3 regions of the Blautia sp. TF10-30 genome follow, and region 3 is predicted to be linked to each of the others. Evidence: riboswitches for the same ligand, from Rfam matches in the RefSeq annotation. Region 3 holds a riboswitch; each other region holds the start of a gene.
What was found. A riboswitch is a leader RNA that binds a small molecule or an ion and turns the genes downstream of it on or off. The one in region 3 is predicted to bind cyclic di-GMP.

Region 1 (10,062 bases), on a different contig from region 3:
TTGCAATGGCCATTCCCAGTCCGGTTCCGACAAACTTTGTGCGGCTTCCTGTATGTTCCTGTGCAAATGGTTCAAAAATATGTTTCTGGAACTCCTCAGTCATTCCGATTCCTGTATCCCGGCAGATAAATTCCATTGTCGTCATTCCTGGCTGTTCGGATGGGATTTCCATGCAGCTAAGATAAATATGTCCATTTTCTCTGTTATATTTCACTGCATTGGACAGGATATTCATCATCACACGTTTTACATACCCCGGACTTCCAATAAGATCACGGTGTATGATTTCTTTTTTCTCCCATACAATCCGGATATTCTGTTCTGCAGCAATCTGTTCAATTACAACAAGCACTTCCTCAGAGATTTTGCTCAGATTAAATGGACTCTCTTCCAGAACAACTTCACCCGACTCCAGCTTACTCATGTCCAGAACATCATTTACCAGTTCCAGCAACAGATTGGATGCCGCTTTAACCTTTGTTCTGTATTCCTTCTGCTTCTCCATATCATCTGCATAATGGTCTGCCATATTGATCAAACCGTAGATTCCATTAATCGGAGTCCTGATATCGTGGCTCATACGATGAAGGAACTCTGTTTTTGCCTCATTGGCGGCTTCTGCCTTTTTTGCTGCTGTCAGAAGTTCTGCTTTATATTTTTCATCTTTTTCAAATTCTTGTTTCCGGTGCGCCAGATTGGTTCTGTATGTCCAGAACCAGAATATGCCGAACATCAGAAAATAAAGAAAAATAACACCTATAACACTTAATGGAAGATTACGAAACACTTCCGTATCCGGAAGATATGCGTAGATATAATAATCACGCTGTTTCAGCATGATTCCATAACATCCAATTCCTTCCTTCCTAAAATGATAGATATGCTGACTGTCTGTATGCTTTTTCATTGCCTGAACAACTTCGTTGTCGGCTGTATTCTGTCCCAACAGGCTCTCATTATTGCTGGCAACAACGATTCCGTCGTCTGCAACGATAATCGTTCCATCTTTCTGGATACTATAACCATTTAAAAGCCCCTGTATCGTCAGCGTATAGTTTCTGGCAAATTCAGGAGATGTGTAATAATAGATTGCAACGATACCCGGTGCATCTTTTCTGGCGCAGGCTGCAATGTCAATAAAGGATCCATCTTCCCTGGTAAACCGTTCCGAATAGCTTCTTTCTTCATATCCGGCAAAATCCATGATAATTTCTTTTTGCAGATACTCCGTAATCTCATTAGCCAGAGACTCATCCGTGCTGTATTCACAGTCCGTCTTTCCTTCTGCATCCAGTACAATGATACCATCCACCCATAGAGTCTGCAGGTTTTCCTTCAGGAAATCCCGGCTTAGCTGACCGCCGTTTTCTATTTCCATATCGATATTCGTACTCATCTGTCTGGCACTTTCAATCGCACGGAGAAGACTTTTGGATTCCGAAGATTCATTATAATGGGTGTAGGTGGAACACTGCACTTTGACATAATTTACAATCTCTACCATTCTTTTCTCTGCTTCCGCTTTCTCCGCATGAAAGAAATAAAACAGAGAAACTACAGCCACACAGATTCCAATCAGACCACCGAATAGCTGGATTCGTTTTTCTTTTTTCTTTCTCTTAATATCCAAGATCATCCACCTCCAGATACTTCTGGGGATCATCCAGATATTTTTCAATAATTTTCAGGGATGTGCCATCCTGGCGCATTTCTTCCAGTGTCTGATCCATCTGCTCACAGATTCCCCTGTCATCCTCTTTTGCAAAAGCAACTCCTATCCCCACAACCATCAAAGGTTCTTCAAGGATGCGGAAGCTTGTATCATAATCCTTCATATACTGGACAATAGATTCCTCATGTGCGGCGACTGCATCTACATATCCTTTCCCAAGAAATGTATAGATCAGCTCCCTGTGTCCCAGACTGATCAGATTGCCCAGCTTGGGGATTCTCTGATCCGTCCGGTTCAGAAAGATGCCTTCCGGTTTGGTTGTGGACTGAACAGCCAAGTTCTTACCCTCCAGATCACTCAGTTTATAGATATCACTATTCTCATTTACAGCAACCACCTGACGGCTTGCTATATATGGTCCCGCCCAGCGGTAATCGTCAAGGCGTCCTTCCATGGAAAAGCAGCCCATGATACAGTCAATCTCTCCGCTCTCCACCAGTTCTTTTTTCTTCTCCCAGTTGATCTGGACAACCTCCACCTGATATCCCATTCTTTTGAAAGCTTCCGCAGCCAGTTCTACATCGATTCCCGTCGGTACACCATCCTCATTCAGATAATTGTATGGTGGATAGCTGTCGCTGCCGAGGGTAATAACAGGCTTTTCGGTTTTTTCTTTCGTGTTATCTGTGTTTTTACACCCTGCCAGGGTGACTGCTAAAATTCCCGCAAGCAGAATGCCTGCAATCATTCTTTTTCCTTTCATTTTCTGTCCATCCCTAACTATCCTTTTTGATTCTTCTATGTCCGGTTACTTTCCATTCGTCACTGTACAGTGACCTGTGGTTCGGTACCCCCCCCGCCTGATTTTATACTTCTTATCGTCTTTTCCAGCACCTTCATCTCAACCGGTTTTGAAACATGTGCATTCATGCCAGCCGCAAGGGAATGCTGAATGTCTTCTGAGAATGCATTGGCAGTCATGGCAATAATCGGAATCGTTTTTGCCAGTTTATGGGAACTTTTGCGGATTGCCTTCGTTGCCTCATAACCATTCATAACAGGCATCTGCACATCCATCAGGATCATGTCATAATCACCTGGAGCAGACTGCTCAAATGCTTTCAAAATCTCTTCGCCATTTTCACAGATGGTACATTCCGCACCTTCAATCTTTAACAGTTCCGTCAGGATCTCTGCGTTCAGCTCATTATCCTCTGCACACAGGAATCTCATTCCTTGAAGGATATTACCATCCTGCTCATCTGTTTCTTCTTGTGCCGCCAGAGCAACCGTTCTATCCTCTGCAATTTTCAGATCCAAGAGAACCTCAAAACAGCTTCCCTGTCCCAATTCACTCTCCACATCAATGGTACCTCCCATTGCCTCAACCAGATTCTTAGTAATCGCCATTCCAAGTCCTGTTCCCTGTATTTTATTTGTAAGGGAACTTTCCGCACGGGTAAACGCATCAAAAATTGTATCCTTGAAATCTGCCGACATTCCCATACCATTATCGCTAACTAAGAAACGGTACTTTGCATAGACAGATGACTTTGTCTCACATTCTTCTACAAAGAACTGAATTTTCCCACCTTCCTGGGTATACTTCACTGCATTGGAAAGCAGGTTGCTGAAAATCTGCATCAGGTGAACCTGATCCCCATTCACCCACTCATGCTGAATATTTTCTTTTATGATTGTAAGGGTCTGCTGCTTGTCATATATTTGAGTATGAAATATAGTGTTAAGTTCCTGTACAAGATCCAGAATAGAAAAGTCAGAATATTTGAAGACTGTTTTTCCCGCCTCAATCTTGCTCATATCCAGAACGTCATTGATAATTCCCAACAGATGCTGCGATGAAATATCTATTTTATCTGCATACTCTATAACTTTTACTTTATTACCTGCATCATGTCTGATCAAAGATGTGATACCAATGATTGCATTCATAGGAGTACGAATATCATGTGACATATTAGACAGGAAATCCGTTTTCGCCTTATTTGCATTTTCAGCTGTCTGTAAAGCCTCTGTTGCAACGTTCTTTGCCTTTTTCAGTTTTTGATTGACTACTTCCATTTCCTTCATTGTTTGTAAATGAAGTTCATTATTTCTTTTTTCATATTCTGCTTTTTGATCTGCAAGACTAAGTCTGGAAATACTGTAGAATAATCCGGCAAAAAGTAAAAGTATAAAACCTGCCATGAGTATTGTTGTAAACAACACCGTTTTCTGGTAATCCATCAGCACATTGTCCACAACTCCCTTGGCCACAATGCACACCAAAATGGTGTTGTTGCTTTCTATCGGGCAATACCCCAGATAATAGGGGTTCTGTTTTCCCAAAAGTGCAACTCCGAATTCTCTGTTATCAAACTTCTTTTTGAACAAATCAGCCTCTTCTTCTGTAATAGCCTGTTCCCCTTTTAAATGTTTTAACAAAGAATAATTACGCAGGTATTTATCTCCACTCTGGTTCGTATACGTAATATTTCCGTCATGATCCAGCATGAACAAATATGCTTTTCCATGATAACCTTTCAATTTTAACATGGAATCCAGTTTCGAATGATCATACACAGTTCCAATTGCCGTATAAGTTTCTCCATTGATCGTGTATTCCTGACATGGAATCGCAACCAGATAACCGTCTTTTTTCTTCTGATCATAATCAAAACGCACCAGTTTTCCAATATTGTATCCGTTCTTTAAGTCCAGCAGAAGTTTACTTGGCATATCAATCCGCATTTTTGTTCCACCTGCTGATATTGCCTGACCATTTTCCTGAAGGAATATAAGAGTACTTTCCGATTCTTTTTCCCATGCTTCAAAGAAATTTTTGTTCGTATCCGTTTCAAGAGACAGTTCCCTCTCATGAAGTAAGAATTCCTCAACCAACTGCAGCTGGCTGTAGTATCCACTCACCTGAAGATCATAGGTCTGCTGTATCTGTTCAACAACAGCTCCCATACTGCTTTTTCCATTTTCGCTGATATACTTATTAGACTTACTTATAAGATACTTGATACAAACTAAGCTTAAAAGAATCATAAGTAGTATAAGCAACAGCCTTGTTATTTTTTTTCTTTTGTTTACCTTTTGTTCTATCTCCACTTTTACTGTTCAACCTCTATATAGTCTTCCGGTGCTGACGGCTGCTGTCCATTTGACATTGCTTCGGTCCATGCACTTGATAATGTTGTATCTTTAAGCTGCTCAATCTCACATTTCAGATTTATTTTTTTCAAAACAGACATTGTGGTGTCTGTAAGAAGAATCGAGTATTCCTTTTCTTTGTCTATTTTCTTATCATTAACTGTTAAGTCCTTTAACGAAAATCCACTTTCCTCTTGATTGACGATCATTTTCATACCGGATGCAATTGGTAATTCGTATTTATTGGTTACGTAAAAATTCTCATCAGCATCAGCAAGATAATTTTCCACGAGTTCATAAACCTGTTTACCATTGATTTTTGCAACATATAATGGTGTATCTGAACTCTTCGCTGTCATCATGCCAACCCGGCTGCTGGTGCATTCTCCTTTGTACATAGAAGAAGTGAAATAATAATATGGTGCCAGAGCCAGCTGTGCATCATTTTCTTCTCTGATCGTAGTTAAAATGGAAGATGCTGCATCACGGCCATTTCTATCGTTCAGTGAAATGGAATATTCATTTTCAAAATTCACCGTTGCTTTTTCTTCTGGATCTTTACGATTCATTACACTGCGAAAAGTATCATAAGCCTGTATTTCATCCATTTCCCCTGACAGTAATCCGTGAACAGCCTCAAGACTTGCATCAAATGATTTTTGGGCGGAATATCGGATATAAACAGCATTATTATTAATTTCCTCTTCCAGTCCAGGCACATCCTGCATCATGGTTGGAACATCTGTATTCAATGAAATAACACCGCTTCCATCCGCAATCAGCTTTTGCCCCTCTTCTGAAATCATACAATCCAGCACATCCAGCGCAGTATCCAGTTTCTCCCGGTCTTTTTCCAGGTTTTTGTTAAATGCAATGTTTAAGGACGGAGTCATGTACACATAGGATTCATCCGATGTCTGTGAAAAGTAAGGAATACGGATCAGCTCCGCATCCATCTGTTTCTGCAGCTGCTGCATAACCGTCGGATGTCCATGAAACATTGCTGATTTTCCTTCGACAAACATCTGGGTTCCTGTATTGATATCAATATTGATATCTTCTTTACCAAAATGCGAGTCCTTAAGAAACTGACTGGTTTCTGAAAAAATACGTTTCCATAATACATCATCAAACTTTACTTCATCCGCTGCAGTCTCTGCACCGTTTCGCCATTCAATACCATCCAGGCTTGTAAACTCACCGATTGCTGCAGCCTGGATGATTTCATTATTAGACCAGTCTTCACCAAGATCCATGGAATACGGTTTTATGCCATTATCATAAAACTGCTGACATGCCTGTACATATTCCTCATAATTTTCTGGAATCTTTACGCCATACTGATCAAACAGTGTTTTGTTGGCAATGATCGTCTGCGGAATACCACAGATTGGCAGCCACTGGATTTCATCCTCCGCATTCTTATAATATTGCACCGCATAAGAATAATACTTGGAAACAACATCATAAGAAGCAAAATCCATAAGATAAGGCTGTAAGTCCTGTGCATCTGTTCCAGAAAATCGACGTACTGTTATAATATCCGGTAATTCATCATGTTCTTTAAAATAACTGTATAAATCGGTATCATTGTTACCTATAATAAATTCAATATCCTGATCTGGAAACTGTTCATGGATATAGGGTGCAATATTTTTCATCAAACGATTTTCCCACAGATAAACGGTAAGATGATCATCATTTATAGATACTTCTTTCTTTGACTGTCCACATCCAGACAAGACAGCAGATGCTACAAGTACACCTGACACCACTGCTATCAGACAACGTTTTGCCTTTTTCATACTTTTATTTTCCTCATTCTTTCCTGATAAAATCATTATTGTTACGTCTATGAAATAACACCGTAAAAAAGCACCGTCAGACAGACAGTGCACCTCATTTTATGCAACTGGCTGCCATTTTAAAGGCCCTGTAGCTTTGCGTCCCAGACTTTCATCTGGTTTGCCAATTTCCTTATTATAGCTTTAATCTTATGCAAAAAACTGATTTTATTATACTTTAGTGTTCTACTATACACAAGAAAAAAATTAACATTTTAACGTTCAAAAACAAAAAAAGAACAGCCGATACATATACTCGAACTGTTCTCCTACTTCCGAAGTCCACGCAACATTGACATTACTGTTTCCTGCTTATTTGTACTCAGATCGTTCCATATCCCTAGAACTTCTTTCTGTTTTTCTGTCAGATTCTCTGAATTATCTTCCTGAAAAAACTGCGATAATGTCACGCCCAAAGCTGCACATATTTTTTCAAGTGTGATCAGCGACGGCAGGTTTTCCTGCTCTGGTTCATATGGTACTTACAATTCCACGTTGTATGTGATAAACTATTATTGTCCATTTGGACTACCTTTACAATCCTTTTTACAACAAATATACTTATTATATCGAAAAAATAATATGAAAATATCTGCAGAAATTATTAAGATATTGCCAAAACATAGAAAACAAATCACGGAGATAACAGAAACCACACTTCCCATCGGACAGATCGCCCTGCAGACCGGCTTCAGCCAGCAGTCCTATTTCGGAAAATGTTTCCGTGAAAAAATGAACTGCTCCCCACGGGAATACCGCAAGAATAGAACCGAATGCCGCTTTGTATAAAATGGCATCCGGTTCTGTTCTTTTTATTTCGCTGCGGCACTTGCCCAAAACGCTCTGTTTCTTCCCGCAACCCATTTATTTTCTTTCACACAGTAGCTTCCTCTTAAACGAATATCTTCTGAAGAACTTCCGACCTCTACTGCATATCGTCCTTTTTCCACTTTCCAGTGCATATCAATGTCCAGAAAAGCCATTTGATCCGTTTTCACCTCAAAGCATACCGTTTTCTTTTCGCCCTTTCGCAGGTGAATGCGCTTAAAACCTGCCAGTTCTTTTACTGGTCTTGTCAGGCTGGCATATTCATCTCGTAAATAAAGCTGGACGACCTCATCTCCTTCACAGCTTCCCGTGTTCTCAACAGCGCAGGAGATCTGAACCGTATCTGCTGCCTTTTCATTTCCCATCGAGATATGTAAATCCGAATATGTAAATGTTGTATACGACAGTCCGTATCCAAAATAATATCTCGGTCTGTGCGGCATATTCACATAATTGGCAAAACCGATACTGCCGCTCTGATCCCAGGAGGAACCATATGGATGATTGTAATAAACCGGAAGCTGTCCCACTCCATAAGCAACGGTAACCGGAAGTTTTCCTCCCGGATTATATATTCCGGTTAAAATATCAACTACTGCTTCTGCTCCTGTTTCCGATGGACTCCATGCTTCCAGAATAGCATCTAAATATTCCTCTGCAGCATCACTGGAAATCGGTCTTCCATCAAAGTGAACGCCAACCAATGGTTTTCCAAGCTGCGCAGCCTTGCGAATAAATGCATCCTGACATTTTGGAAGGTTAATATCAGTACTGTCAATTCCTTCTCCCATTGATGCCATGGAACACGTTCCGTGCTTACCGCCAAGCGTCAGTATCACAATGTCTACCTGCTTTGCTGCCTGCAGCGCTTCTTCAAAATGACTTTCGTCGTTTCCTGCAATCGGATAGCCATATGCATATAAAATCTCACTTTCCGGAAAGCGGATTTGGAATTCTTCATACAGATTTCTGCATTGCGGTTTCTGTCTTTTCAGGATCTGATCAAACTGCTCTGTCTCATCAGATTGAATATTGGTTCCCGGAACCGTAATAATCTCATCTGCATCTGCCTGTACAACTCCGCTTACACCTGCAATAGAATTGGCAATCGCATAGGTAGACTCCATCATGCACATATGTGTGTATCCACCAAACATTTTTCTGGCATACCCGGCATGCGGTCCGATCACCGCGATTTTTTTCCCTTTTGCCGCAATCGGCAATACGCCGTCATTTTTCAGCAGTACCATGGATTCTCTGGCCGACCGCAGGGAAGTGTTCCTGTCTGCTTCCTGCATTACAAGAGCATGAAGCTCTTTTCCTTCCAGCGCATAGGGATTTTCAAATAAGCCCATTCTGAATTTTCCCTCCAGAACCCGCAAAACCGCTGTATCCAAAATATGGATATCCAGTTTTCCACTTGAAAACATCTCTTTTAATTTCTCATTATAGCCAGTACAGGACGGCATCTCGATATCCATTCCCGCATGAAGACACATCGCACCGGCTTCTTCAAATGTTTCTCCAATATGATGTACACTATGCGCATTTCCCACTGCACCGTAATCGCTGATGCACATGCCGTCAAATCCCATTTTTTCCCGAAGCAGTTTCGTAAGCATGTTATGAGAAGCAGATACATCTTCTCCATTCACAGAGCAATAACAAGGCATAATACCTTTCAGATCTGACTCTGTGATTGCTGCCTGGAAAGGTTTTGCAAACACTTCTTCTAAAAGTCGCGTCGGCGTTTCGCTGTGTGTTCCATGAATTCCACCCTGCGAATTATGAAAAGCCACAAAATGTTTTGCCACACTTTCTGCTTTTCTTGAAGCAACTGTATTCTTTTGTATTCCTTTCGTATACGCTGCCCCCATCGCACTTACAAGGGAAGCATCTTCTCCATAACTTTCTCCAAAACGGCCCATACGCGGATCTCTTGCCACATCCAGAACCGGTGCCAGTATATGGGTAATACCACAGGCCGTTTCCTGTCTGCTCACAATTTCTGCAATCTGTTCTTCCAGCTTGGGATCAAAGCTTGCTCCCCTGCCAATCCCAGACGGAAAACTGGTGGAGTCCTGAATGAAGGCCCCGCACAATCCTTCCATATGAAAGATTGCCGGTATTTGATGGGCACTGTTTTCCATCACAATCTTCTGCACTTTTCTCTGCCATGCAGCCACTTCATCAAGTGTCTCCATCCTGCGCATTTCCAGCGTGCTTACTTCTCCCATTCCGTATTTTGTCTCCTGCTGAATTTTTTCAAAGTTATAGGCATCCTGATCAAAAGGAAAAACACAGTTAATCTGTGCCATCTTTTCGTCAAGGCTCATTTCTTTGAGCAGAAGAGAGGCTCTTTCTTTGGCACCCAGTGTATGATCCCTATATGATTTCATTTAAATACGCTCCCCTTTCTCAAATAACTTCAGAACATGTAACAATCTTGCAACACTCCTTTCCAGATCTTTTCTGGTAATCCGTCTCTCCTGATAGGCCTGCAAAATCTGCCGGATCACCGGCGGGCCACCCGGCATCACGATATCATTTCCCGCTGCC
Region 2 (10,062 bases), on a different contig from region 3:
ATGATTATATTTACGAAGGCATCGGTCACCTGGTTGGCTGGTGCTTTTTTCGTGAGGAAATGGAGGTGGCGGGATGTATCCGGTATCGGATGGGTTTCTGAGAGCTGTGAAGAGCAATACAAGAAAATATTACTGGACGGGTACGATCGTTACCAGAGGCGGAATGACGTATGAGTTCGGGGCGAAGGAGATTGTGAAGGGTTCCGGGTATATTTCCAGGCAGTGCTGTGGAAGCACGGAAATTGAACTGGGGACGGTGTATGCGGCGGAGATGGGGATCACGCTTCTGAGTGACATTGACAGGTATACGCTGGAGGATGCTCAGGTGACGCTGGTGTTTCATCTGGTGCTGGCGGATGATTCGGTGGAAAATGTGCCGATGGGAGTTTTTGAGGTCAGTGAGGCGAACCGTCTGGCAAAGTGCCTGGAACTGAAAGCCTATGATTTTATGCTGCGGTTTGATAAGAGTTTCAACGGGTTTGAGACTGTGGGGACTGCTTATGATTTTATTGCTTTGTGCTGTAAGCGGTGTAAAGTGGAGTTTGCGAATAAGAGGGCGGAGATTGATGCCATGCCGAATGGCGGGGTGACGCTTTCTGTTTATACTGAAAATGATATTGAGACCTGCCGGGATGTGCTGTTTTATGTGGCACAGGTTCTGGGAGGTTTCTTTATTATTAACAGGGAGGGAAAGCTGAAACTGAGAAAGTACGGGAAGGATCCTGTGATGAAGGTGGAGCAGAGACACCGGTTTTCTTCCAGCTTTTCGGATTTTATTACCAGATACACGGCAGTGAGTTCCACCAACAAGCAGACGCAGATTGCAGAGTATTATGCTCTGGATCCGGATAATGGGCTGACCATGAACCTGGGTGTGAACCCGCTTCTGCAGTTTGGGTTAAAGGAGACCAGGGAGATGCTGTGCAGGAATATCCTGGCAGATCTGTCTGTGATCCGGTATGTGCCGTTTGATTCGGATACCATCGGGAACCCTGCCCTGGATCCAGGGGATGTGCTGACATTTGCGGGAGGACAGGCGGATGAGGGACAGATCACCTGTATCACTTCCATCAGACAGAAAATCGGGGGAAAGCAGAGCCTGAAATGTGTGGGGAAGAACCCGAGGCTGGATCAGGCGAAGTCAAGGAATGACAAGAATATTTCGGGACTGCTGAATCAGATTGAAGACAATGCGAAGACCGGGAAGATCGGGATCCATACGTTTACCAATGCTTCCGCGCATGAGATCGGGCAGACGAAGGTGAAGCTGATCAGTATCCAGTTTGCTTCTTCTGAGGAAAACCACATGCAGTTTTTTGCGCAGGTTGTTGTGGATGTGGCTGCGGATCCGGTGGAACGGTCTGCGGAGGCTTCCGGGACTGTGGTGATTCCATTTCCGGGCGGAAGCGGCAGTGGAACTGGAAGTGGTACGGGTGGTTCTGATGGAACCGGGGAGACATCGGATGCAGGAAGTTCTGAAAATGATGCGGCAGGGAATGAAGTTGGAAATACTTCTGGGAATGAGAATACAGGGAGTACGGATGATGTCGCTGGTGGCTCGGATTCCGGATCCGGAACCGGGAGTGGTTCGGAGGTTTCTGTGGATGTGAGCCTGCCGGTGAAGTGGCAGGAGGACGGACAGGCGGTCTGCCATGTGGTCTTTGAATTTAATAATGAGGAGATTGTGGAGCATTGTCCGGTGGAGACCTGGCATTCCGGGAAACATATTTTGTCGCTGTATTATCCCATTGAGAAGATCGTTGCCAATTATACGAATATATTCAATGTGTATCTCTGGATGGAGTATGGCAGCGGTACGGTTGATGTGGGAGACTGCATTGCTTCTGTCAGCGGACAGGCAATGGCGGCTGGGGAAGCCTGGGACGGAAAGCTTGAGGTGGAGGATTATACCACGAGATTTGCCATTGGCGGAGGACTGGATGTGAATGTTTTCCGGGATTCGCAGGAGTATCTGGAAACCATCCGTGCCGACGGGTATGCCACTTCTTTTTCCTATGTGGAAGACTGCATGAAGGTGATCCGTCAGTATGAACTGACAAGATTTGATGAAGGGGGATGTGAGGCTATGGCAAAGACTGCTGAGAGTGTTCTGGATGTGATGAGGGGATGGCTGGGATTCAGTGAGGCCAATGGAAAGTTTAGGGAGATTATTGACTTGTATAATAGTGTGAAGCCGCTTCCCAGAGGATATGCGGTGCAGTATTCGGATGAATGGTGTGATACCTGTGTGTCTGCTGCAGGGATCAGGGCAGGATGCAGTGAGCTGATCGGCAGGGAGTGCGGCGTGGAGGAACACGTGAAGATCTTCAGGGAGATGGGGATCTGGATCGAAGACGGAACCATCACGCCGGAGCCGGGTTATGTGATTGTGTATAACTGGGACAAGGCCACACAGCCGAATGACGGGTACAGTGACCATATCGGTTTTGTGGAGGAGGTTTCCGGTGGGAATGATTACTGCTATTGAAGGTAACCGGGGTGAAAAGGTTGACAGAAGGGTGATCCCCCTGGGATGGGGATATATCCGCGGATATGCGGCTCCGCAGTATGAGAAGGCTGTGAAAGGAACCAGCGGGAATCCTGGTACAGGAAAGAAAAGTGTGGAAGCTGTGGCGAAGGAAGTGATTGCCGGAAAGTGGGGGAACGGCGAGGACAGAAAGAAGAGACTGCAGGCTGCAGGGTATGATTATCCGGCAGTGCAGGCGAAGGTGAATGAGCTGGTGAAAAGTAGCAACAAAAAGAGTGTGGAAACTGTAGCAAAGGAAGTCATTGCCGGAAAGTGGGGGAACGGCGGGGACAGAAAGAAGAGACTGCAGGCTGCGGGATATGATTATGGGGCAGTGCAGAGAAAAGTGAATGAGTTGATGAGATAGTAGGAAGCCTGCTGTTGTCTGTGGAGAAATCTGCGGATGATGGCAGGCTTATTTTTTTGTTTGAGGTTTCAAACTTTTATGTGACAAACATAACTGTCTGTGCTATTATAAAAACGATATAAGCGAAAATGACTTTTGCGGAAACGAAAGTATCTTTATATTTTTTTATCCGTATACTTCCTATAATGGGAATGAATACTTGCAAAGTTGATTACTAATATTTTTTCATTATTACAGGTACAATAAGAACATGTAATAGCGGAAATGAGGTATAGTTACTTGCAGATAGAGAAGTATATTGCGGATAAAATAACATTTTTGTGTGAAAAGCGTGATATCAATAAATATAGATTATCGCAGCTGTCGGGAATTTCCCAGTCATCACTGGGAAGAATCATGGCGCAGGAAAACCTGCCGTCGCTGATTACACTTGAAAAAATATGTGCAGCTTTGGACGTGACATTATCACAGTTTTTTCAGGAAGGTAATTCAGAGAATCTGACAGAAAAACAGAAAGAAGTTTTAAGGATATGGAACAATCTGAGTACAAATGAGCAGGAAACAGTAATGTCAATGCTGCGTGGACTTCGGAAGTAGGAGAACAGTTCGAGTATATGTATCGGCTGTTCTTCTTTTGTTTTTAGGCGTTAAAACGGTAATGTTTTTCTTGTACATAGTCGAGCATTAGAGTATAATAAAACCAGTTTTTTTTCATATGTTTAAAAGCTATAATAAGAAAAACGGCAAAACAGATGAAAGTCTGCGACGCAAAGCTATAGGGCCTGTAAAATGGTAGCCAGTTGCCACGTTAAAGATGCATTGTCTGCAATGACAATGCTTTTTTCATTTTTGGAGATTAAAAAGAAACTAAAACAGGCAATAATTGGTGGCTGCTAAAATATAAAATGAAGTAGATAAAAACGCAGGTGTAAAGGAAATCGGTTATGTGGAAGAAAATTAAGTCAGCACAGGAACGAAAAAATACATTTAGGATAAAAAAAGAGTTATGGATACCGGTATTTGTATTGATGATCGGTTTGGTTGTTCTGGTGAATATAGGCATTCGTGCGGATAGCAGTCAAAGGTATTTGATAAGGTCAAGAGCTGAATTAAACGCAGTAACGTATGCAGATCATATGAAGGCTGATATCGTGAGGGGAATTGATATTACAAATAGTTTTGAACAGATTGTTATTAGTGAAAACGGAAAAATTTCCATGTTCTCGAAAGTTGCGGAGAATATGATGGCAGATTATGTCCAGAGTATTCAGATCGCACCAGACGGCGTAGTGACTGAGATTTATCCGGAAGACGGAAATAAGGCTGGAAAGATAGATCTTATTCATGATAAAGAACGAGGAAAGATATCTTGTTATGCCAGAGACAATGATGTGATAACCATGCAGGGACCATTTTCTTTGAAACAGGGTGGAACGGGGATTGCTGTAAGAAATCCGGTGTATGTGGAGCAGAAAAATGGCGAAAGGACATTTTGGGGATTTACAATTGTAATTATTCGTGTACCGGATATATTCGCTGATTCTATAAAGTCACTTACCGATTTTAGCTATGAATATAAGTTGTCTAAAAGTATTGCACCGTGGGATGAAACATACGAAGAAGTGTATGGCTCAGGTGTGGAAATGATTGATCCTGTCACATATACTTTCGAATTAGGTGACAGTCAATGGGTTCTGGAAGTGATGCCTGAAAACGGATGGAATAGCAATGAAAAGTTATATAGACTATGGGGCTGCGGTTTACTGATTGTTTTGCTTTTAACTGGATTTGTTTTTATGATTATGTTACTGCACAGGACACAGGAATCGGAAAACACAGTAGTGAAATTAAATAAAAAACTGCAGAAAGCATTGGAGCAGGCGAAAACAGCCAGTGTTGAAAAATCTAATTTTCTGTTTAATATGTCACATGATATACGTACTCCTATGAATGCAGTTATTGGTATGACGTCATTAATAAGACATGATGCAGGAAATAAAGATAAAGTAATAGAGTATGCAGATAAAATAGATGTTTCATCCCAGCATCTGTTAGGGATTATTAATGATATTCTGGATATGAGCAAAATTGAGGCAGGAAAAACAGTTTTTAAATACGATGATTTCTCTATTCTGAATTTTATACAGGAAATCAATAATCTATTTCATTCACAGATAGATGAAAAGAAACAGATTCTTACAACAAAGAAAAATATCCGACATGAGTGGGTGAACGGGGATCAGCTTCGCCTGATGCAGATTTTCAGCAACCTGCTTTCTAATGCAGTGAAGTACACGCAGGAAGGTGGAGAAATTCAGTTTCTGGTAGAAGAATGTGAAACAAATTCATCCGTCTATGCAAAGTACCGTTTCTTAGTCAGGGATAATGGAATAGGAATGTCAGCAGATTTCAAAGATAAAATCTTTGATGCTTTTACCCGTGCCGAAAATTCTGTGACGAATAAGATCCAGGGAACCGGTCTTGGAATGGCTATTACCAGAAATCTGGTTGAAGCAATGGGAGGTACCATTGATGTGGAGAGTGAACTGGGACAGGGAAGTTGTTTTGAGGTTCTCATAGAGCTGAGAATTGCAGAGGATAGAACAGTTGCTCTGGCGGCACAAGAAGACACAGATGAGCAGAATGTACCATCTGTGAAAATGGTGAAGAGGTTTTGAAAGCATTTGAACAGTCTGCTCCGGGGGATTATGACATGATCCTGATGGATGTGCAGATGCCTGTTATGAATGGTTATGAGGCAACAAAGGCAATCCGCAGAAGCTCCCATGAACTGGCAAAGACGATTCCGATCATTGCCATGACTGCGAATGCATTTTCCGAGGATATCCAGCATTCTCTGTCAGCCGGTATGAATGCACATGTTTCAAAACCGGTTGAGATGACGGTACTGGAAAAGACAATCAGAAGCATAAAATCCGGCGGGGGGGGCACCGAACCGCAGGTCACTGAACAGTGACAAATGGATTTGATGCGGTAGTGCAATTTTATTAAACCAGGAGGTTGACAAGGAGATGTATAGAGAAATATATTTGACAGACAGACAGACAGACAGACAGACAGACAGACAGACAGACAGGAGATTTAATATGATTTCGAGAGCAAAGAAATATGTGGCAGTATTACTGGCTTTTGTATGCGTGTGTATGATATTTTCTCCCCAGACTGCATATGCAGCCGAGGACAGTTCGCAGCATGAAACTGTCAAAGTCGGTTTCTTTGCCATGGATCGTTATCATGTGATGGATGAAGAAGGCAACCGCAGTGGGTATGGCTATGATTTTCTTCGGCTGATGGCCCGTTATTGGGATGTAGATTACGAATATGTCGGATATGATAAGAGCTGGGATGATATGCAGCAGATGCTTGAAGATGGCGAGATTGATATGGTAACATCTCCCCGCAAAACACCGGAAAGAGAAGAAAAGTTTGATTTTTCACGTCCGATCGGAACCAATAATGGGATTCTGACCGTCCGCAGTGACAACAGCACGATTGTGGATGGCAATTACAGTACTTACAACGGTATGCGTGTGGCGTTTTTGAATGGAAGCTCCGAGATAAAGAGTTTTGCGGATTTTGCAGGCAACAAAGGATTTACATATGATCCATTTTATTTTGATACGACAGCAGAGATGGAGGAAGCTCTTCAGAGTGGAAATGTTGATGCTATTGCTGCTAGTTCTCTGAGAAAAACAAACAATGAGCGTATCGTGGATAAATTTGACAGCAGCGATTTCTATGTCATGGTTAAAAAAGGTAATACAGAATTGCTGAATGAGATCAATTATGCAATCGACCAGATGAATGCAGTTGAGGGTGACTGGAAAACGACACTTTATAATAAAAATTATGAAAGCATCGAAACTAAGAATCTGGAATATACGGAGAAAGAAAAAAGTATTATTTCACAGTATTCCAAGGACAACCCGCTTCATGTTCTGTGTGATCCGACCCGTTATCCATATTCTTATAATGAAAATGGTGAGATGAAGGGTATTATCCCGGATTACTTCCGGAAAATTGCAGACTATGCCGGGATTTCCTATGAGTTTCTTACACCTGCCACCAGAGATGAGTATATTGCTTATCAGAAAAATAAGGAAACCACAGATATGAGCATCGATGCGCGCCTGGAAACAGATAACTATGCTGAGACGAAAAAATGGGGGATTACTGCACCTTTCATTACGATGCAGCTGGCAAGGGTGACACGGCGTGACTTTGATGGAAAAATTAATGTTGTTACTACTGTTGACCAGACAGCATCAAATTCCATTGAAGATGCAATGGCACCCGGTGCAGAAAAACTGATGTGCAGTACCCGACAGGAAATGATGGAAGCTGTCCGTGAGGGTAAAGCAGATGCTGCCTTCGTCTACTATTACATGGCACAGGCGTTTGTGAACAGTGACACTACGGGCACCATGACATATACTCTGCTGGAACAGCCTACATTCACCTACCGCATGGTAATTTCATCAACTGAGAACCATGCGCTGGCTGGTATTCTGACGAAAGCAATGTATGCCATGCCCCAAAATCTTGTTGAAGATCTTGCAGCACAGTATACCACATACAAAGCAACAGAGCTTACACTTGTTGACTGGATCCGTCTGCATCCTGTTGTTACTGTTTGGGTTCTTCTTATTTTTGGATGGCTGCTGACTGCTATGGCTGGGACAATGGTGCGTCTCAGTGCAAGAAAAAAAGCTCAGAAGGCGGCCCAGAAGAAAGCTGAGGAAATGGCGGAACTGGCAGAGCATGCACAGGCTGCAAACAAGGCAAAAACAGCATTTCTGTCACATATGTCCCATGATATGAGGACACCGATGAATGCAATCATAGGATTTACCGGTATTGCAATGAAAAACAATCCGTCAGACGAAGTGAAAAATTGTCTGGAAAAGATTGACGAAAGCTCAGAGCATTTACTGTCGCTGATCAATGATGTATTAGATCTGACCCGCATCGAAAGTGGAAAAGTGAAATACAATCCGGTACCGGCGGATGTGAAAAACATTACAGATTCTGCATTGGATATTATAAAAGGCTTTCTTACGAACAGGGATATCAACTTTAAGATTCAGCGTGAAGATGCAAAGATTCCGAATGTACTTGCGGATCCTGCACGCCTGCGCGATGTGCTGGTCAATATTCTGAGCAATGCCGTAAAATACACTCCGGATGGAGGAACGATTACATTTGAAGCCCGGTGTCAGGAGAAGGGCGGGGATGGATATATAAATATGCGTTACCGCATTTCGGACACTGGTATTGGCATGAGTGAGGAATTTACAAAAGAAGTTTTTGAGGAATTTGCACAGGAAGATTCCGATGTGAGAACGCAGTACCATGGAGTTGGACTGGGGATGGCTATCGTAAAGAAGTATGTAGATATGATGGGTGGAACCATTTCCGTGCAGAGTAAAAAGCATGAGGGAACCACATTTGTTGTGGATATTCCTTTGGAAATTACAGATAAGGAATGTAATAAGGCAGACACAGGTTTTTCTGAAAAGGTAAATCTTACAGGTGTGAATGTCCTTCTTGCAGAGGATAATGAACTGAATGCAGAGATTGCTGCCGTGCAGTTGGAAGAGTTCGGGATGAATGTAGAAAGAGCTGTGGATGGAAAGAATGCTGTTGAGATTTTCAGAAATCATCCGGAAGGCACATTTGATGTAATCCTGATGGATATCATGATGCCTGAAATGAATGGTTATGAAGCGGCAAAAGCAATCAGGGCAATGAATGACAGACCGGATGGAAAAAACATTCCTATTATAGCAATGACAGCTAATTCATTTGCAGAAGATGTTCAGGCATCACTGGATGCAGGAATGAACGCACATTTGTCAAAGCCGATTGTGATTGATGAGGTTATAAAAACGATTATAAGGTATGTATATCATTGATTAGCAGAGGTTCATGAATTAGTGGAATACAAGAGGAAGGAGAGAGAATGAAGAGAAGAAAAGAGCTAAGTTTCTGTCTGACAGCAGTGTGTGTGGTATCCTTACTGTCCGGATGCGGAGCGGCAGGAACTTTAAATTGAAAAAATCCGGCAGAGTGTTTATAATGGATGGGAAAAACAAAACAGAAAGGCAATGCCGTTATGCGTAAAATTACAGAATTAAAAGAAAAACAGGAGATTGCGCTTGGAATATTACTGTATCTGGATGAAGTCTGCCGGAAACATCACCTGATCTATTTTGCAGCAGATGGAACGCTGCTCGGGCTGATCCGGCATCAGGGGTTCATTCCGTGGGATGATGATGTGGATGTCTGGATGCCGAGAGCGGATTATGAAAAACTGGAACAGATTGTAAACAGCGAAACGGATACACCGTACCGCGTCATGAATTTTCATAATACAAAGGGTTTCACACTGGCATACGGAAAGCTGGTACACACCGGAACGAGTCTCGTGGAGCACGTGGCAGGAGCTGTGGATACCGGTCTTTTCGTCGACATTTTCCCGTTTGACGGACTGCCGGAAAAAGATACACCGGAGTACGACCGTCACTGGAAAAAGCTGCTGTTTCTGGAAAGCCAGCGGATGAATGCATTCCGCACCTACCGCCAAACCTTAAAAGGAAACAAAGGAAGCTTCGCAAAATGGTGCAAATGGGCGATCCGGAAATGCTATGGAAAAGAGCGGATTCTGCGCGAGATGGAAAAAGAGTGCAGAAAGTACCGCGCGGAGGACTCAAAGTGGGTGGCCTGCCAGTGCGGCGGTTACCGCAAGTCGGACGCGATTCCCAAAACAGCGATCGAAGAGATCGTGCGCCTTCCGTTTGAAGGCCATCTGATCAATGCCCCGGCGGGATATGAGACGTATCTTCACACCCTGTACGGCGATTACCATCAGCTTCCGCCGGAGGATCAGCGTCATCCTGCGCATGTGGGAGATGCCTACTGGCGTTAGAACAGAGAAAAAAGCAGATGAGAGGTAAGCAATGAGTAAAATACTGGTGCTGGGACGTACCATGGACATGGGCGGAACGGAAGTTGCCATGGCAGCGCTGCTGCAGAAACTGGTGGAGAAAAAAGAAGATGTAACGCTTCTTCTGGTCGAAAAAAGAGGCGTTCTGCTGGAGCGGATTCCGAAGGAAGTGGAAGTGCGCCAGATGATCTGGAACAAAAA
Region 3 (10,062 bases):
AGACCATATCGTACCAGCGGTCGAATTTGTAGCCGCAGTTGTGGAAGGTTCCCACGAGTTCGAATCCGAGATGCGCATGGAACTCGGCGCTGTTTTTCGTCAGATATTCATCCTCGACCTGCGGATAGCCGATGCAGGCGTAGAGGTTCAGAATGCCCATTTTTTTCAGGCGGTCCGCCAGCTCTTCATACAGTCTCCGGCCAAGGCCTCCTTTTCTTGCATTGTGATCGAGATAAATGGTCAGCTCGCTCGACCAGTCGTATGCGGCGCGGCCGACAAAGGCATGTGCGTATGCATAACCTTCGATTTTTCCATCCTGCTCGATGACGAGGTATGGATATTTTTTCATGATATCACGCATGCGGTTCTCAAATTCTTCCAGAGACGGCACGTCCCACTCGAAAGAAATGACGGTGTATTCTACATAATAAGCATAAATCTCCAGAATGCGTGCGGCATCCTCTATTTTTGCATCTCTGACAGTAATTGTACTCATAATAAATTCCTCCTCTGACCGTACTGCTTGCGTTTTCTGAACTTTATCTTATCACTCCGCTGAAAAATGGACAACATGATTTCCAGATTTCCTTTTTTTCTAAATTTTTCTGTGCTCTTTGCTTTCTTTCCTGTATAATAAAAGAAACAAGACGGATCACTATTTTTCTTCTTAATGAAAGAAAGGAACGTGCCTATGAAAATTTTAAATCTCGAAAACGAAAACCGGAAATTCACCAAGTCCATCGAAAATTTCCACGTCATGGAATATCTCCAGGATTCCAGCGTCTCGCCGATGACTGCCATGGAGGAGTATTACATGAGCAAAATGAATGTGCGCCGCCGCCAGGTTGTCATTGAACTGGACAAGGAGCACTCCGCGATTATCCAGTCCGGTGCGATGCAGTGGATGGGCGGCCATGTACAGGCGACCGCCGGAATCAAAGGGATCGGCGACCTGTTCGGAAAGGCCATCAAAGGCGCCATGACAAAGGAATCTGCCGTAAAACCGGAGTACGTCGGCGACGGATATCTCGTGCTGGAACCGACCTACAAATACATCATTCTTGTGGATGTCGAGAAATGGGGCTCCTCCGGAATGACGATTGAGGACGGCATGTTCCTCGCCTGCGACGGCAGAGTCAAAACCAAACTGACCGCCCGCAAGAGCATTTCCTCCGCTGTCCTCGGCGGCGAAGGCTTCTTCAATCTGAGCCTCGTCGGCAGAGGCGCCGTTGCCCTCGAAAGCAACGTACCTGAGGACGAGCTGATCGAAGTCGAACTCGAAAACGACGAACTGAAAATCGATGGAAACCTCGCCGTCTGCTGGTCCTCCAACCTTGATTTCACCGTAGAGCGCTCCACCGGAACCCTCGTCGGATCCGCCGTCAGCGGTGAAGGCCTCGTCAACGTCTACCGCGGAACCGGCCGCGTCCTCATGAGCCCGGTCGCCCCGACAGATTCCCTGCCGACTGCAACCAACACGACCCAGGCGAACCCCGCTGTGAAGAACAACCTTCCGCCGGAAAATTAAATTCGAATCCTCTCCGCCCCTATGCCTAATACGCATAGAAAAAAGTCAAATTAAACCTCGTTTTTGATTGACACTTTCTTCAAAACATGTTAGCGTAAAATACGCATTTATCTTTACATTCTTAAGAAAAACCATACGATAAAATACATGTTCTGGAGAAAATGATGAATAGAATAAACTGGACTGAACTGAAACCGCAGATTCAGCAGGTCGGGCGATTAAGTCTGCCTGCGATTCTTACACAGATTACTACGATTGCGATGCAATACATTGATTCCGCGATGGTCGGCGCGCTTGGGGCGAATGCTTCGGCGGCGATCGGACTGGTTTCGTCGACGACGTGGCTCCTCAGCGGTACGATTTATGCGGTTTCAGCCGGTTTTTCTGTTCAGGTAGCGCATCAGATCGGGGGAAATCATGACAAGAAGGCAAGGGATGTTGTGCGGCATGGCATCGCGTCCGCGCTTGTTGTGTCGGCTGTTTTGTGCCTGATCGGGCTTCTGATCAGTCATCCGCTGCCGGGGTGGCTCGGCGGTGCGCAGGAGATCCGGCGGAATGCCACGCTCTATTTTATGATGTTTGCCATCATGCTTCCGTTTTCCCAGCTCAACTCGCTGATGTCGTCCTTCCTGCAGTGCAGCGGTGATATGGTGACGCCCAGTATTTTAAATGCCGTCATGTGCGTGCTCGATATCATTTTCAATGCTCTTTTGATTCCGGTTTTCGGTGTCATGGGTGCCGGTATGGGAACGATGCTGGCCTGCGCCGTCATCAGCCTCACGGGTGCCTGGTTCTGTTGTGTCCGCAATCCGCGGCTGCGTCTCCGCCGGAAGGAAAAAACGGTTTTTGATACGAAAATTCTGAAAACTGCATTCAAAATTGGTGTGCCGGTTGCCGTACAGGAAATCGCGATGAACAGCGCCATGGTTGCTGCCACCATGCTGATTGCCCCGCTCGGCTCCATTGCGATTGCGGCCAATTCGTTCGCCGTCACCGCCGAAGGCCTCTGCTACATGCCAGGCTACGGCATCGGTTCCGCCGCGACAACGCTCGTCGGCAGAAGCTACGGCGCCGGAAATTACAAGCTGGCGAAACGCTACGGAAATATCTGCATTGCCATGGGCGCAGTCCTGATGGCCATCACTGGAGGTCTGATGATGATCTTCTGTCCGTTCGTCTTTAGCATTCTGACTCCTGACCCGCAGGTGCGCTCGTTTGCCGCCGAGGTACTCCGCATCGAACTGCTCGCCGAGCCGTTTTTCGGCGCTTCCATCGTTGCCGCCGGAGCCCTCCGCGGAACAGGCGATACGTTTGTGCCAAGCCTTCTGAACCTTGGCAGCATCTGGGTCATCCGCCTCGGTCTCGCGGTGCTTCTCATCACCCCGCTCGGCCTGCGCGGCATGTGGATCGCCATGGCTATCGAGCTCTGCATCCGCGGATTGCTGCTGCTCTACCGCCAGCATACATCGAAATATTATAAACTGCCCGCAGCCTGACTTGGCGGCAGCGTATAGAAAAAGCGCTTATTTGAGATTTCATTCCCGCCTCAAATAAGCGCTTTCTATTTTACCTTATCCCTTGTTTCAATTCACAGTCGGTATTTTCACGGAGTCTGACATGTCGAAAATAGTTCGACTGTGACTTGCCTCATGTCTGTGGAGGATACCGATTTCTCTCCGCCCGCCACTGCCGTTATGTTTCTTTTAACAATTCATCCCACCACTTTAGAAGCGGGGGACTTCTTGTCTACTGGTATTAAAACTGAATCACTTCCGGCTCATCCGTAAAGGAGCTGATCATTGCCGTTGCGTTCTGGAAATTTTAAACGTCTCAACCTCCACAACCCGCTCTTTCCCTCTCGTTCCCCAGATCATCAGATGGACCTTATATTCCACCGAATCCCGTGCATAAAAGAATGGCTCCTCGCGCAGCAATGATGCGCGTTTTCCTTCGGCTTCCAGTATCTTTTTCCGTTTCATTGCCTGCTCCTGGATTTTTCGGATCTGGGTTCCTTCTTCGCCGGTGAAGCGTCGTTTCGGATAATTCTGTGCTTCGCGGGCCAGTTTTTTTTCCAGTAAATCCACGACTTTCGCGTGGCGGCTCGTATGCAGCAGTTTTGCGATCTGTTTTGCGAGGAGTTTTCCCTGCCATTTTTCATAAAGTGCAAGATACCACAGCAGCACTTTATCGCCTGCCTCCGATGCCAGTTTTTTCATCTCCGTAATTGCCTCTTCCGTCGCTTCCCACCACGGGCATGACGGTACGAGATACTGATCCGGCACGGCCGGGTAGCAGCAGAAATTGAGCGGCGGGAAATTGGCCAGCGATGCCAGACGCATTTCTTCCTCGGTGCAGAACGCCTCGCCGAGGTATTCCAGCTTGTCCCGCAGGATCGCAATACGGAACTCAATCTGCCGCAGATACTCGTATCCGTCCACCCAGAAATGACCCGTTTTTCCGTAATCAAACAGATGCACTTCCAGTGAAAGGCGGCTGAAAAACAGCGTGCACACCGTCTCTTTCTGCCGCACGATCAGAACGTACTGCTCCCCGTCTTTTTCCAGTGCAGCATCTATTTCTCCCTCGTATTCCTTCTGATACGTTCCCGTCAGCTCCGCGTCATGAAAAACGAGAAAGCTCTCTGCCGCATCGTTCATCAGATAGACAAGCCAGATCTCCTTTTCTCCTCCCCCGTACCGCTCACCCGGAAGCAGCAGCTCGAACTGCCCCTGCGAAAGAAGCACATCCAGCCTTTCCAGTTCCTCGGTCCATGTGATATTTTCTGCAATTTCCATTCCGTGATTCTCCCCTGTTTTCTTTTACTTCCTATGATACACCATAAAAAGGCTCCACTGCAATCCAAAGCAGTAGAGCCCCTTCTCCAAATTTTTCTGTTATTAATCCGTCCCGTTATCCGGCGCATGCCGTCCGCACTTTCTCGTCCAGCGTCGTCTGAATCTCTTTTAAATTCACCGGTTTCGGAATATGCCCGCGTCCGCGCACCGCTTGCGGTCCGTTGCAAAGGTATTTGCTGTCATCGCAAAAATCGGAACATCATTGTCCTCACGCACACTGTTTCGAATTTTTTTCGTCGCCTCGATGCCATCCATCACCGGCATCTGCATATCCATGAAGATCGCAAAATAGCTTCCCGGATCCGACGCTTCAAACTGATCCACGGCCTTGGAACCATTCTCCGCCCAGTCCACGACAAGGCCGAAGCTTCCAAGCAGCTCCGTCGCAACCTCTGCATTCAGTGCATTATCCTCCGCAAGCAGAACAGCAGCACACCTGCAATCAGTGCCACCAGATACAGCGGGTGGTCAAACAGATACGCCATGATGGTCGGTGTCTCCACGTTCATGCTCGTAAATGCGGTGATCGCCGGATGGCGGGAAAATGCAAACTCCTCCTCTCGTATTTTCTTTTCGCAGGCAATAAAAAAGCACCATAGATTCTCCTACCGTGCATTTGAGTCATTTCTCCCTATTTATTTTATAAGAAATGTTCCATATTTACGCAGCTGGCTGCCATTTTACAGGCCCTGTAGCTTTGCGTCACAGCCTTTCGACTGCTTTGCCGAGATTCTTTTTTTATTTTAATTCATTGCTGTAAGACTCTCTTCTCCTTTCCCATCGGAATATGATATAATGACCTCTGGATTTTGGCAGATTACTGTTTTTAACATTGGAGGTGTACGATGAAATACAGACTCATAACAGAAAACGATTTAGAATATGTTGTCGAAAAAAATAATGAATACTACAACAATGTCGAAGGCTGCTGGACCTATGAAAAAGCCTATAAGAGAATTTATCAGGTACTCACAATGGAAAATTCCTGAAGTAAACTGCGGAATCGCAAGTATGTGTTTCGTCTTGAAAAAGCAGCAAAAATATAGTATAATATTTTTGTTTCTGACCTGGCTGAAACATTTATAATTCTTGTTTCTGTAGCTCAGCAGGATAGAGCGTCCCCCTCCTAAGAGAAAGCCGAGGCATTCCCCAAAGGGAAAAAATGAAAAACAACTTTCAGTTCGAATCTATTCTGAAAAATGCCAAAGGTGACAACAAAGCATTCCCCAATTTGGGGAACGTTCTAATGTTACCAAAGTAAAAAAATCTGTAGATTGACAACTCGAAAAAGAGTTGATAATCTTATATATGGCCGAAGGGAAAAATCCCAGAAACCCAGTAAAATCAAGGGTTTGCGGCATGTGTCGTCATAGCTCAGCTGGATAGAGCACTCGCCTCCTAAGCGAGGGGTCGGAGGTTCAAATCCTCTTGGCGACGGGCTTCAAAGCGTTCGAAAATGTTAGCTGGATTAGCTGACAGCGAACGCTTTTCTTATTTTCTAATCACGTTCGTGGCATGAAATTCCATTCAAAATGATCCATTTCCAGCTAACACAATCCGATTTTTGTTAGCTGACAGCTAATCAAAATCACCGGTTTGCAAACATGGTTTTTCAAGAGTCCAGCTAACATTTGGGTTCCGCTCTGTTGTCACCCCTTATTTGGGGATGTAAATCAGAGAAAAGGCAGGAAAAGAAACAATCTCTCCGAAACCTGCAAACATAAATTAGCTGAAACAGTATTCAATTCTATTAGCTACAGCTAATAGTCAAACGGCAATGTCTGTTTGGAACTTTTCTTACAACAAAAGTTCCAGGCAGGCATTTTTTATTTCCTGAATCCTGGAGGAAAGGAGTCAAGATGACTGATGCAAACAGACAATCAGGAGAAAAAGAAGAAAGAATCATAGAAATTGAGATTGAACGTCTCCGCCCTTTTAAGGAGCATCCGTTTCAGGTGAAAGATGATAAGGAAATGTTTCTTCTGCAGGAAAGCATTGAGAAATATGGAATCTTAAATCCGCTGATCGTCAGACCGGTACCGGATGGCTACTATGAAATCATATCCGGTCACAGAAGAAAACATGCTGCAGAGAAACTTGGATACCGTAAAGTACCGGTGATCATCCGGGTATTAAGTGAAGATGATTCCATCTTAAGCATGGTGGATTCGAATCTTCATAGAGAACGGATCAGCTACAGTGAAAAGGCTTTTGCTTACAAATTAAAGAATGACGTATTGAAAAGAAAAAGTGGTCGAAAAAAGAGCCAAGTTGACCACAAAAAAACAAGAAAACATTCGATAGATATTATCAGTGAGGATTGTGGTGATAGCCCAAAACAAGTGCAGCGTTATATTTCACTGACAAAGCTGATACCAGAAATGTTGCAGAAGCTGGATGATGAAATTATTTCTTTTTGCCCGGCTGTGGAAATAGCAGCACTGAAAGAAAATGAACAAAGAGAACTGCTTAAAGCAATGGATTATGCACAGGCGATTCCGTCACTCTCACAGGCTCAGCGGATAAAGCAGCTGAGTAAAGAAAAACAGTTATCGCTGGAAAAGATGGAAGAAATCATGTGTGAAGTTAAAAAGGGTGAGATCACAAGAGTGGCATTCACAAACGAGCAGTTACACAAGTATTTTCCAAATTCCTATACACCGGCAATGATGAAACGGGAAATACTGGCACTGCTGAAATTATGGAAAAAAGAATCATGGGAAAGTTAAAGGAGGAAGAAATCATGTGTAAAGTTATATCCGTAGTAAACCAGAAAGGTGGAGTCGGCAAGACCACCACAACCGTAAATGTAGGTATTGGACTGGCAAGAGAAGGTAAAAAAGTACTGTTGATTGATGCAGATCCGCAGGGGAGTTTAACAGCAAGTCTTGGATATGAAGAACCGGATGATCTTCGAATTACACTGGCAACAATGATGATGGATGTTATCAATGAAGAAGATATTAATCTGGAAGATGGTATCTTACATCATCAGGAAAATGTAGATCTGCTTCCAGCAAATATTGAGCTTTCCGCACTGGAAGTAACGATGGGAAATGTTATGAGCAGAGAAATGATCATGAAAGAATATATCGATGCGATAAGATCCCGATACGATTATATCCTGATCGACTGTATGCCAAGTCTTGGTATGATGACAATCAATGCACTGGTTTCTTCCGATTCCGTGCTGATACCTGTACAGGCCGCATATCTGCCTGTTAAAGGACTTCAACAGCTGATTAAGACCATTCTTACAGTAAAGAAAAGATTGAATCGGAAACTGGCGATTGAGGGCATTCTCCTGACTATGGTAGATTTCAGAACCAATTACGCAAGGGACATTGCATCAAGAGTACATACAACCTACGGAAGTCAGATTGAGGTATTTGAAAATGTGATCCCGATGTCTGTAAAAGCTGCTGAGACCAGTGCGGAAGGAAAAAGTATCTACATGCACTGCCCGAAGGGAAAAGTTGCTGAGGCATATATGAATTTAACACAGGAGGTTTTGAAGAATGAAAAATAGAAGTGGTGAAAAGATTAAGCTGGCAAGTATTGATGAACTGCTCGGTGTGGTAAATGAAGAATCTGCAATGGAGATAGAGATCAGTAAGATCCATCCGTTTAAGAATCATCCATTCAAGGTGTTGGATGATGAAAAGATGCAGGATCTGGTAGAGAGCGTAAAGATCAATGGAGTGTTGACACCGGTACTTCTCCGTATGGATGAAAACGAAGATTACGAAATGGTATCCGGTCACAGAAGAATGCATGCAGCACAGCTTGCAGGACTCACAACTATTCCGGCAATCGTAAGAGAATTATCAGATGATGATGCCATTGTGACGATGGTGGACGCTAACATTCAGCGAGAGGAACTGTTACCGAGTGAGAAAGCCTTTGCCTACAAGATGAAACTTGATGCAATGAAAAGACAGGGAATCAGAACAGATTTAACTTGTGTACAAAATGAACACAAGTCAGGTAAAAAGTCACGAGAATTATTGGGTGAGCAAGTTGGAATAAGCAGTGTGCAGGTGACTCGTTATATCCGACTGACAGAGCTTATTCCGGAACTTCTTGATCTGGTAGATAACAAAAAGCTTCAGTTCACGGTTGCTGTAGATATCTCTTACATCGATAAGGAAGTACAGGGATGGATTTACGAATATATCTGCGACACAGGATTTATCAAACCAAAACAGATTGCAGCACTTAGAAATCAGCTGAATGATGGACCAATCAATCAGATCCAGATGTTATCGATTTTCAATAATTGTGTAATGGCAAAGAAAGTATCCCGGTCTCTTACTTTCTCAGAAAAGAAACTGACAAAGTATTTTCCGGATGATTATACAGCCAAAGATATGGAACAGATAATTGAATCATTATTAGAAAAATGGATGCAGGAACAGTCCTGTTAAGGATAGAAAAAGCTAAGAAAACAAAGTCAAAGAAGTTTAAAAAGAGGACTTCTTAGCAGAAAACGAAAGGAGGAAATTATGGAGAAAAAAATGACATTTAATTATTTTTACGGTACCGAAGCTGATCAGTTCAGCTTCTACCGCATACCAAAAGCATTATTTACAGACAGCTACTTTAAAGATTTATCAAGCGATGCCAAAATTTTATATGGACTGATGTTGGATCGAATGTCTCTTTCCATCAAGAATCAGTGGTTTGACGACAAAAACAGAGCATATATCTACTTTTCCATCGAAGATATCATGGAATTACTGAACTGTGGCAGAAATAAAGCCATCAAATCCATGAGAGAACTGGATGACGAAACAGGAATTGGTCTGATTGAGAAACGTAGACAGGGATTTGGAAAGGTGAATGTTATCTACGTAAAAACCTTTATGCCTGAGAAAACAGATGAGAAAAAATTTGGAGAGGAATTAGAGAAGTTTAAAAAACAAACTTCTGTGGAAAATGAAGAGACTGCAGAAGTTTACAATTTAAACTTCATGAAGTCCCAAAATCAAACTTCTAGAAGTCCCGAAAACAAACTTCAAGAAGTTTACATTTCAAACCCTAATAATACTAATCTTAGTGATACTGAAATGAATGATAATAAATCTAATCATATCATATCTGTGGATGAGAAAAGATGTGATAGCGATAATCGCTCTGAGGATTATCAGGCTTATGAAAACCTTGTCAAGGAGACCATTGATTATGAATCACTGGAAATAACCCATCATGACGATATGCGACAGGTAGATGAAGTCGTGAACCTGATCGTAGAAACTGTGATGTGTAAAAATGACAAGATCTTGATTGCCAGCAACTGGTATCCGGCATCTCTGGTGAAGAAAAAATTTCTGATGCTGACCTATTCACATATCGAGTATGTCTTACACTGTATGCGTGGTAACACCACAAAGGTGAAGAACATCAAGAAATATTTATTAGCAGCCCTGTTTAATGCACCGTCTACGATGAATGGGTATTATCAGGCAGAAGTGAACCATGATATGCCAGGACTGGTAAGATAGGAGGTGCACATGTTTATTTTAAAACTTGCTGGGAAGATATTATTACTGCCGGTATGGCTGATACTTTTTGTGATCGGCCTGGCAGTGAAGATGACAGTACAGACTTATGCGGTTGTCAGAGGAATCCTTGGATTTATATTCACTTTGTTGATTATAGCGACTGCATACTGTTACC

Region 1: linked by a shared signal. The riboswitch ahead of DXD02_RS09680 (ABC transporter substrate-binding protein) and the one ahead of DXD02_RS14990 (response regulator) in region 3 are both predicted to bind cyclic di-GMP.
Region 2: linked by a shared signal. The riboswitch ahead of DXD02_RS15765 (sensor histidine kinase) and the one ahead of DXD02_RS14990 (response regulator) in region 3 are both predicted to bind cyclic di-GMP.

What each region holds. Positions count from the first base shown of each region.
Region 1 is NZ_QUKM01000009.1:45,134-55,195, reverse strand. It holds gene DXD02_RS09695 (ATP-binding protein) at 1-1,636, opposite strand, end outside; gene DXD02_RS09690 (substrate-binding periplasmic protein) at 1,620-2,435, opposite strand; gene DXD02_RS09685 (ATP-binding protein) at 2,495-4,789, opposite strand; gene DXD02_RS09680 (ABC transporter substrate-binding protein) at 4,792-6,636, opposite strand; cyclic di-GMP riboswitch class I at 6,736-6,811, opposite strand; gene DXD02_RS16385 (helix-turn-helix domain-containing protein) at 7,258-7,464, shown strand; gene DXD02_RS09665 (glycoside hydrolase family 3 N-terminal domain-containing protein) at 7,488-9,902, opposite strand; gene DXD02_RS09660 (glycoside hydrolase family 3 protein) at 9,903-10,062, opposite strand, start outside.
Region 2 is NZ_QUKM01000003.1:284,851-294,912, reverse strand. It holds partial or broken gene DXD02_RS05250 (hypothetical protein) at 74-1,960, shown strand; gene DXD02_RS16070 (hypothetical protein) at 2,472-2,894, shown strand; gene DXD02_RS05245 (helix-turn-helix domain-containing protein) at 3,159-3,491, shown strand; cyclic di-GMP riboswitch class I at 3,627-3,702, shown strand; gene DXD02_RS15765 (sensor histidine kinase) at 3,839-5,572, shown strand; gene DXD02_RS15760 (response regulator) at 5,569-5,871, shown strand; gene DXD02_RS05230 (transporter substrate-binding domain-containing protein) at 6,002-8,830, shown strand; gene DXD02_RS05225 (LicD family protein) at 9,031-9,843, shown strand; gene DXD02_RS05220 (glycosyltransferase) at 9,875-10,062, shown strand, end outside.
Region 3 is NZ_QUKM01000026.1:4,430-14,491, forward strand. It holds gene DXD02_RS14970 (GNAT family N-acetyltransferase) at 1-496, opposite strand, end outside; gene DXD02_RS14975 (AIM24 family protein) at 692-1,528, shown strand; gene DXD02_RS14980 (MATE family efflux transporter) at 1,693-3,024, shown strand; gene DXD02_RS14985 (DUF3878 family protein) at 3,325-4,323, opposite strand; gene DXD02_RS14990 (response regulator) at 4,498-4,806, opposite strand; cyclic di-GMP riboswitch class I at 5,044-5,119, opposite strand; gene DXD02_RS15515 (hypothetical protein) at 5,229-5,372, shown strand; tRNA gene DXD02_RS14995 (tRNA-Arg) at 5,747-5,820, shown strand; gene DXD02_RS15005 (ParB/RepB/Spo0J family partition protein) at 6,147-7,112, shown strand; gene DXD02_RS15010 (ParA family protein) at 7,127-7,912, shown strand; gene DXD02_RS15015 (ParB/RepB/Spo0J family partition protein) at 7,902-8,810, shown strand; gene DXD02_RS15020 (DUF6017 domain-containing protein) at 8,889-9,887, shown strand; gene DXD02_RS15025 (hypothetical protein) at 9,897-10,062, shown strand, end outside.